2 regions of the Candidatus Contubernalis alkaliaceticus genome follow, and region 2 is predicted to be linked to the other one. Evidence: riboswitches for the same ligand, from Rfam matches in the RefSeq annotation. Region 2 holds a riboswitch; the other holds the start of a gene.
What was found. A riboswitch is a leader RNA that binds a small molecule or an ion and turns the genes downstream of it on or off. The one in region 2 is predicted to bind molybdenum cofactor.

Region 1 (4,420 bases), 1.6 Mb from region 2:
CTGAAAAGAAACAAAAGCTGCCGAGGGGCTGCCGGATAATCCAAAAAAGAGGAAACCATCTTTACGGGCCGCCACCATGTAATTCCCCGGCTTCATGGATACCCGGTTAAATAAAATTTTTGCACCTAAAGATAAAAAAACCTCTTCCGTAAGGTCGTACTCTCCCCGGGCTGCTCCTCCCGTAGTAACAAAAACAGACAACCCCGGCATCTGCCTCTTAAGAACACCGGCAGTAATATTTTTTTTATCCCCGGCAATCCCTAAATACACAGGAACCCCACCGCTTAAAGCCACCTGGCTGCTCACCATATAACTGTTGGAATTATAAATTTTACCAAATTCCCTCTTTCTATTCAAAGGCATCAATTCTTCACCGGTAGCCAGAACCCCTACCCGGGGACGGGAATAAACTTTCACCCTGGCTTTCCCTAAAGAGGCCAGCAGTGCAGCCTCCCCGGGACGAATCAGGCCTCCTCGAAATAATATCTGCCGGCCTTTTTTAAAATCTTCTCCCGCTGGGGAGATATTATCCCCCGGCTTGACCCTTTGGGTAAATTGGGCATAACCCCCCTGCTGATGCACCATTTCAAAAGGTACTACTGCATCAACCCCCCGGGGGAGAACCGCACCGGTCATGATTCTAACGGTTTCTCCCGGATTAATTTTAACCCTGGATTCACTTCCGGCCCCCAGCGTCCCCTTTATTTTTAAAGTCAGGGTACAGCCGGGAGGCAGGTTCTTAAAATCACCGGAAACAACCCCATAACCGTCCATCCTAGATCGGGTAAAGGGCGGATAATCAAAAGGTGCGGTAATATCTTCAGCCAGAATATAACCCTGGCTGTTTAATGTTTTTCGGGAAGTGACCCGGGTAACGGGAAGATCCTTTAAGATTGCGGACAAGCCTTCCTTAATACCTACAATATGTTCCAACTTTTCTAAGTCCCCCTGTTTAATCGTCCTCTCGGCATAAAATCAAACCCGGAGGATGATAATAAATCTTTTACTGTTCCAATACCTTAATCGTATTCCCCACAGAAACCTTGCCCCCTTGAAGAACCCTGGCAAATATCCCTTCTTTGGGCATCACGCAGTCCCCTGCCTGATAATAAATAGCACATCGGTTATGGCACTCTTTTCCGATCTGGGTTACTTCCAAGAGCACCTCTTCTCCCAATGCCATTTTGGTGCCAATTGGCAGAGAAACCAGGTCCAGCTTTTCTGTAGTAATGTTCTCAGCAAAATCACCCGGATTTACATCCAACCCCATATCCCTCATTTTTTGAACACTCTCCAGTGCCAAGAGGCTGACCTGCCTGTGCCAGCCTCCGGCATGAGCATCTCCCACAAAGCCATGCTCTTCTTGAAGGACAGCCTCTCCTACATTACTTTTTCTGACCCCTTTGGTGTCGCTGGTACAGACAGCTGCAACTTTCCCTGTCATGAAGTATTCCCCCTGGTATTTATAATAATATTTTCAGTTATTATTTTAGTAATATTTTAAAGCTTACTTCCTGCATACCTTTATCTTCCAAAGATAAAGGCTCTCCCCCAAGTTAATTGATAGAAACTAGCCGCCAATCTGCTGCATTTCCCTCTTGCTGCAGTTGAACCTGCTGTCGGGATTTTTATCCACCTGATGAGGGTCCGGCCGAAACTTTAGGGACTGAAGAAACAGCTGCTTAATTTTTTCTTGATCTCCTCCGGCCTCTATCAAATCGATTTCATCCATTGAGAAAAGACAGGGCTTAATCTTTCCGTCAGAGGTAATCCTCAACCGGTTGCATTGGCCGCAAAAATGCCTGCTGACTGGAGAGATAAAGCCCACTAATCCCTTGGCTCCTTGAATTCGATAATAATCTGCCGGGCCATTACCATGAAAAGAGAACTGCTTCTCCAATGGACCAATTTTTTCGCAAAGCCCTTGAATCTCAGATAGAGGGATAAAGCACTCCCCCCACTGCTTTTGGTGGCTCTTACTGATGGGCATATACTCAATAAATCGCACATGAAGATCATTTTCCACAGTTAACTTCACAAATTCTTCTATCTCTCCGTCGTTGATACCCTTCATAGCCACAACATTAATTTTTACCGGGGTAAGCCCCGCCTTAAGGGCTGCCTGAATCCCTTCTTGAGTTTTTTTCAACGCACCTCCCCGGGTAATTTTTTTAAAATTTTCCGGGTTTAATGAGTCCAGGCTGATATTGACCCGGGTTAAGCCGGCTTTCACCAGGGCCGGTGCCAATTTATTTAATAAAACTCCGTTGGTGGTCAGAGAGATATCGTCAATTCCTTCAATTTGAGATATTTTAGAGACCATCTCCACAATATCTTTCCTAACCAGGGGTTCTCCCCCGGTCAGCCTAACTTTTTTGATACCCAGGGCAGCTGCAGCCTTGGATATATTTATAATTTCCTCCAGAGACATTACTTCAGATACATTAGGAGAACAGGAACCAACATCATCGGGAACACAGTAAAAACATTTCAAATTGCACTTATCTATGACTGAAACCCTGAGATAATCAATTTCTCTACCATATGGATCAATTAATTTTCCCATACTACATCCCCCTCCAAATAAAAAGTCAACCAGCTGCTTATAAAAGACAGGTTGACTAAAAAAACAACAAATTCTCCTTTCTAAGCAGCGAGAGGCAAAAAAGTTTCCCTTCTTACCCTATCGGCCGCAAACCATGGGAATTATCCTTTAGGAATAACGGCTCGGAGAATCATATTTTTTTACTGGCGGACCAACTCAGGCCTTTCCTTAACCAGATTAACAGCTCTTTCAAACTCTTGCCTGGTATTAATGTTCTGAAAGGAAAGAAATTCTGAGTCATACTTTTCTATTTCCTGCTGTGAAATATATTTTGTGTTTATCTGGGTGATGAAATATCCTATTCGATAATAATCCTTGTTCAAATGTTCAGCAATATAATCTACGCAACTCTTGCTGTACACCGCGTGCAGTGACTGGTGACAATCATTAATCAGGGGAACAACCAGATCATAGTCATTAACAGGATATTCAGAAAGATAATGCAGCAAATTAAGATTTAGAAAAGGCATATCACAGGCCACCACTAAACTGAAATCACTGGAGGACCTGGTTAAGCCGGCATGGACTCCCGTCAGGGAATTTTTCACGGGCTTAACAATGATATCCCTGGTAAAAATCACCGGAAGATTTCCTGCTTGCTCTTCCCTTTCCCCTACCACAATAATTTCGTCGAACACTTTCTGAAGTTTCCCAACAATAATTTCCAACATTGTCATCCCAGCAAGAGTGAGCTGAGATTTATCCTTACCCATCCTTTTACTGCTGCCCCCTGCAAGAACAACTGCAGACTTTGCTGTTTTCCCCATTGGATACCATCCTTCAAGCATTGCAATCAGTTTTTATAGTTTAACCCTTACGGTTACTGCAAGAAGCACTTATTTAACAATAAAACTATTTTGACCCCTCTATTATCTTTAAAATCTCTGAAACTTAAGATGTGGAATCCTTTTCATCCGATGAAGACTCCTCAGGCTTTTCTTTTACAGGCTCAGGCTTGGCTTGTACTCTAGGTTTTTCTTCATCATCTTCAATATTTATGCTGTCTTTTATATCCTTGGCAGCACCTCTGAATTCTCTGATCCCTTTTCCCAGGGACTTTCCTAATTCCGGCAGTTTGCTGGGTCCGAAGATGACCAGGACAACCCCTAGTATGATTAAAAGCTCCGTTGTACCTAATCTTCCTATCACAGTATCACCTCCTCCTTTAAAATTACTTTCTGGTAACCTTAGCAACCAGGATACTGATTTCATAAAGCAAAAGCATAGGTATGGCCATCAAGATCTGAGAAATTACATCAGGTGGCGTAATAATAGCCGCCAAAATAAATATAACCACCAATGCATGAGTTCTGTATTTTTTTAAGAACTCTGAGGAAATCAGCCCCAGTTTGGAGAGTATAAAAACAGCTATGGGCATTTGAAACACCATGCCAAAAGCAAAAACTACCCCGGCAATATAAGAAATATAATTACCAAAAGAAATCATCGCCGAGATTCCTTCTGTTTCAAATCCCAGGAAAAACTTGATGCTTATGGGAATAATAACGAAAAATGCAAAGGAAACTCCCCCGGTAAAAAGCAGAAGAGAGGCAGTCACGAAAACAAAAACAAACTTTTTTTCTCTTGGATCTAAACCAGGCAGGACAAAGCTCCAGACCTGATACAAAATAACCGGAAAGGCCAACAGAACACCAGCAATAATGGCAATTTTAATATTGGTCATAAAAGCTTCCGCTACACCGATAAAAACGAGATTTCCTTCAGCGGGCCTGATGATGGTCTCTCTTATCAAATCCACATACATAAAGGTTACGATAGAACCGATGACAATAGCAATAACAGAAATGATAATTC
Region 2 (4,420 bases):
CACTAGATTTTCAATTACTTCTACATTTGTAGGGTCCAGGTTTGCCGTAGGTTCGTCCAGTAGTAATATTTTTGGATCAAAAGCCACCGCCCGTGCCAGGGCCACCCGCTGTGCCTCTCCTCCGGAGAGGGAAAGTGCCTGCTGATCGGCAACTTCCTGCAGGCCAATTTTTTCTAGCAAAAGAGATACTTTTTTGTGAATTTCTTCCCCGTTTATTCCTCGGGCTTTCAGCCCGTAGGCAATATTTTCCCTCACTGAGGTCTTAAAAAGTGTGGGATTTTGGAATACCAGAGTCATTTTTCTGCGGAAAGATAGAGCAGTAGACCTATTTAAAGGAACTGAACTTTCATTAAAGCTGATGGTGCCGGTGGTTGGTTTAATAAGCAGGTTAAGTAGGCGAAGAAGGGTACTTTTTCCACAGCCACTGGGCCCTATTATCCCGTATATTTTTCCTTCATTGATGGTCATGTCCTGTATGTTTAATACTTCCCGATTATATACTTTAGTCAGGTTTTTTACTTGAATTAGGCCTTTTTTACCAGGGATGACGTCCCCCCCCCTTCTGAAAGCGGTACATAACAGAATTGATAATAAAGAAGATAGTTAATAAAATGATTCCTAGCCCAATTGCCAGTTCAAAATTACCTTTGCTGGTTTCAAGGACGATGGCAGTGGTCATAACCCGGGTGTGTCCCTGAATATTTCCCCCTACAATCATGACGGCCCCTACCTCAGCAATAATTCGTCCAAAACCCGTTACTATGGCGCCCAATAAGGAAACCTTGGATTCTCGAATTACTGTCCAGGCTGTTAGTATTGGTGCGGCGCCTAAGGTAAGGGCGGTTTCCTCTACTTCTTTTCCCTGGCTGCGAATGGCAAGCATAGTTAACCCCACTACGATGGGTAGAGCTAGAAAAACCTGGACTACCACCATAGCTGTGGGTGTATACAGAATACCAAGAGGACCTAAAGGGCCACGCCTGGCAATAAGCATGTAAATTAACAGTCCAGCAACCACTGGAGGCATTCCCATCAGGGTGTACAGTATCCTACTTATGAAACCCGTTTTTTCTTCGGGTCTCATGCCCAGGTAAGTACCCAGGGGAACTCCGATCATAGTGCTGATGATCACTGCCATACCCGAAACAGTTAGGGATAATATTACAATTTCCATGAGGTACGGATCCAGGCTGAATATTAACTTAAATGCTTCTATGATACCTGCTGCAAATTGATTCAAAGAACCACTCTCCATGTATTGAGTTAATATAGTGTTTGTATTTAATATTTCAGGCACATCCCTGGGAAGAACAGAACTTCTCCCTGCAGCTTATAATCGGTAATCATCTGCTGTCCCTCTTCTGACATAAAAAACTCAATTAACTTCAAAGCACTTTCATACTTATTATGAGAGTGTTTTTTCGGGTTTACTGCCATAATACCATACTGATTGAAAAGGGTTTGGTCTCCCTCCAGCAGGATATCAACTTCCAGGGTTTCCTTGAGGGCAATATATGTGGCACGATCCGTCAGGGTGTAGCCCTCCTGTTCATCGGTTATGCGCAGGGTATCCCCCATGCCCTGACCTACAGATTTATAACCTTCTCCGAAATTGGAAATCCCTGCTGCTTCCCAAAGAGAAAGTTCCATGCTGTGAGTGCCGGAGTTATCACCTCTGGAAATAAAAGTATGATTGCCCTGGATTATAGCTTTTAAAGCCTCTTTGACCTCATCAATCTCTTTTATGCCGGCAGGATCTTTAGTCGGCCCGACAATAATGAAGTCGTTGAACATAACATCGTATCTATCCACAAAAAAGCCTTCTTCTACCATTTTTAATTCAGAACTTCGGTCGTGTACCAAAAGAACGTCCACGTCTCCTCCTTTGCCTAGTTCCAGGGCTTGTCCTGTTCCCTTAGGAAGAACCCTGACTTCAATACCATATTTTTCTTCAAAGGCTGGAAGCATATAATCCAGTAGGCCGGAGTCATATGTGCTGGTGGTGGTGGCCAGGAGGATAAACTCATTTGATGCCGGGGCCGAGGCAACCTGTTCACAACCAACCATTGTGCTAAATATTATAATCAGGACCAGCAGGCAATAGGTAAATAACGGAGGGATTTTTTGGTTCCAAAAAATTTTTAAAAGTTTTTCAACAAACACTTTTAATCCTCTCCTTTAATTTAGGGCATATCTGGATGAGTGCTAGTAAATTATTCAACATAAGAAATATTTTTTAATAAAAAACCCCTGCACAAAAGAACAAGGAGCCGAACTTAAAGGCTTTTTATAAAAGTGCTTAGGGAAATATTCAATAAAATAAAAAAGCGCCTAAACAAGACGCACAAAAGCATATTAACCGGCTCATTTATGAGCTGCCTTTATGGTTCTCCTTTCCTCAACGGGAGGCACCACCGTTTCCAGTGACACCCTATCGGTCTAGTACCGTAGGTTTTACCTTTAGGTCTACAAGACTCGGAGTTATTTTTTTTTTTACATCTTAATTATAATACAAATTTTTAAAAAATGTCAACAATAGTCAACTTGTTTTAGGGATTTTTAATTATCTTAAGTTTACTTGATCAAATATTTTTGAATTCATTAATGATCTCAGGTCTATTTTTTAAAAAATTCACAAAACGATTAATAATCAGGAAGGATCCCCAGCTAATATGGTGTTCAATCTGTTCTACCTCTTTTTGTACTTGGTCTTCAATACCCAGCAGCAGAAAAAATTCTTTCAGAGTATTGTGACGGTCCAGAAAGAATTTCCCCATTCTTTTTCCTTCCTCTGTTAATTGTATCATTCCATATTTTTCATAATTCAGCAAAGATTTTTCATGGAGTTTTTTCATCATTCGGGTTACTGATGGAGGCTGCACGTTTAGCTTTTCAGACAGATCATTTACCCGGGTATATCCGCTGGATTGGCTCAGGCGGTAGATCATTTCGATGTAGTCTTCCATACTGGGGGTCAGCATATCTTTGTCCGCTGTTATTTCATAACCCCTGGCAGTGTAAAATTTCTCATTTTCATCTTTCATCTGGTAACCCCCTTAAGGAATTAATATGCAGGAAATTATTTATTCATGTCTACAGGTTCTTACAGGTAGACAAACACCAAAAATGTCGTTACTTAATATAATGATTTTAGCTAAAGTATTAGCCGGGGTTAACATTTTTTCACACCGCTATTTTTTTTGGATAAACAGAATAAGGAGGCTTAAAAAAACATGGAAGTTAAAGTAAAAGTAAACAATTTAACTGTATCTTACAGTGGAAAAAAAGTTTTTGAAAACATATCTTTTTCTGTGGGAGCCGGCCAGTTAGTGGGCATTATCGGTCCTAATGGTGCTGGCAAATCAACCCTGTTGAAGTCTATTTTGGGCCTGATGGCCATAGACCGGGGAGAAGTTAAGATTTTAAACGGTTCAGTTGGCAGCGCCCGCAGAAAAATTGCTTATGTTCCTCAAAGGAACGACATCAACCTGGATTTCCCTGTCTCTGTTGAAGATGTAGTGATGATGGGCCGTTTTCCTCATTTGACCTGGTGGGGAATGCCCAGGAAAAATGATCGAAAGGTGGTGACGGAAAGTTTAGAAGAAGTTGATATGATTGCCTATAGGCATCGACAGATCGGTCAGCTTTCCGGTGGACAGCTGCAGAGAGTTTTTTTAGCCAGGGCTTTGGCACAAGAAGCGGAGCTCTTTTTCCTCGACGAACCTTTTGCCGGAATTGATATGTCTTCAGAAAGTATGATCATGGATCTTCTAAAGGGTTTGCGGGACCAGGGGAAGAGCATCTTTGTAGTACACCATGACTTAAGTAAGGCAGAAATATACTTCGATACTCTGGTTCTTTTAAAGAATCGTCTAGTGGCATTTGGCAGTAAAGATATGGTTTTTCGGGAAGAGACTCTGAGGGAGGCATATGAAGGTAGGGTATCTACTTTTTCTGGTTCTGACAAACTAATGGTGGTTAACGGATGATGGATAGCCTACATTTTTTTATAGACTCTCTGATGAACTATAGTTATTTACAGAATGCTATGGCAGGTGGGATCATGGTTGGAACCATCTGTGGATTCATTGGTTGTTTTATTATACTTAGGGGAATGGCTCTGATGGGTGATGCAATTTCCCATGCTGTTCTGCCAGGCGTTGCTGCAGCTTATATCTTTGGTTTTAGCATCTTTATTGGAGCGGTCATTACGGGTGTTCTAACCTCAATAGCAATAGGTTATATTACTCAAAACAGCAAATTAAAGGATGATACTGCTATTGGCTTGATGTTTACCTCCGCCTTTGCGTTGGGAGTGATTTTAATTACCCTGCAGAGAGGAACCGGGGTAGATCTGTGGCATATACTATTTGGTAATGTGCTGGCAGTATCCCGGGAGGACCTTATGCTGATATTAATT

Region 1: another riboswitch for molybdenum cofactor. It lies ahead of moaA (GTP 3',8-cyclase MoaA); the one in region 2 lies ahead of HUE98_RS07510 (substrate-binding domain-containing protein).

Annotation. Positions count from the first base shown of each region.
Region 1 is NZ_CP054699.1:3,115,514-3,119,933, forward strand. It holds gene HUE98_RS15455 (molybdopterin molybdotransferase MoeA) at 1-933, opposite strand, end outside; gene HUE98_RS15460 (MOSC domain-containing protein) at 1,004-1,444, opposite strand; gene moaA (GTP 3',8-cyclase MoaA) at 1,571-2,566, opposite strand; molybdenum cofactor riboswitch at 2,624-2,745, opposite strand; gene mobA (molybdenum cofactor guanylyltransferase) at 2,746-3,372, opposite strand; gene HUE98_RS15475 (twin-arginine translocase TatA/TatE family subunit) at 3,497-3,754, opposite strand; gene tatC (twin-arginine translocase subunit TatC) at 3,777-4,420, opposite strand, start outside.
Region 2 is NZ_CP054699.1:1,537,390-1,541,809, forward strand. It holds gene HUE98_RS07500 (ABC transporter ATP-binding protein) at 1-585, opposite strand, end outside; gene HUE98_RS07505 (ABC transporter permease) at 536-1,240, opposite strand; gene HUE98_RS07510 (substrate-binding domain-containing protein) at 1,282-2,163, opposite strand; molybdenum cofactor riboswitch at 2,374-2,493, opposite strand; gene mntR (transcriptional regulator MntR) at 2,583-3,044, opposite strand; gene HUE98_RS07520 (metal ABC transporter ATP-binding protein) at 3,234-3,989, shown strand; gene HUE98_RS07525 (metal ABC transporter permease) at 3,989-4,420, shown strand, end outside.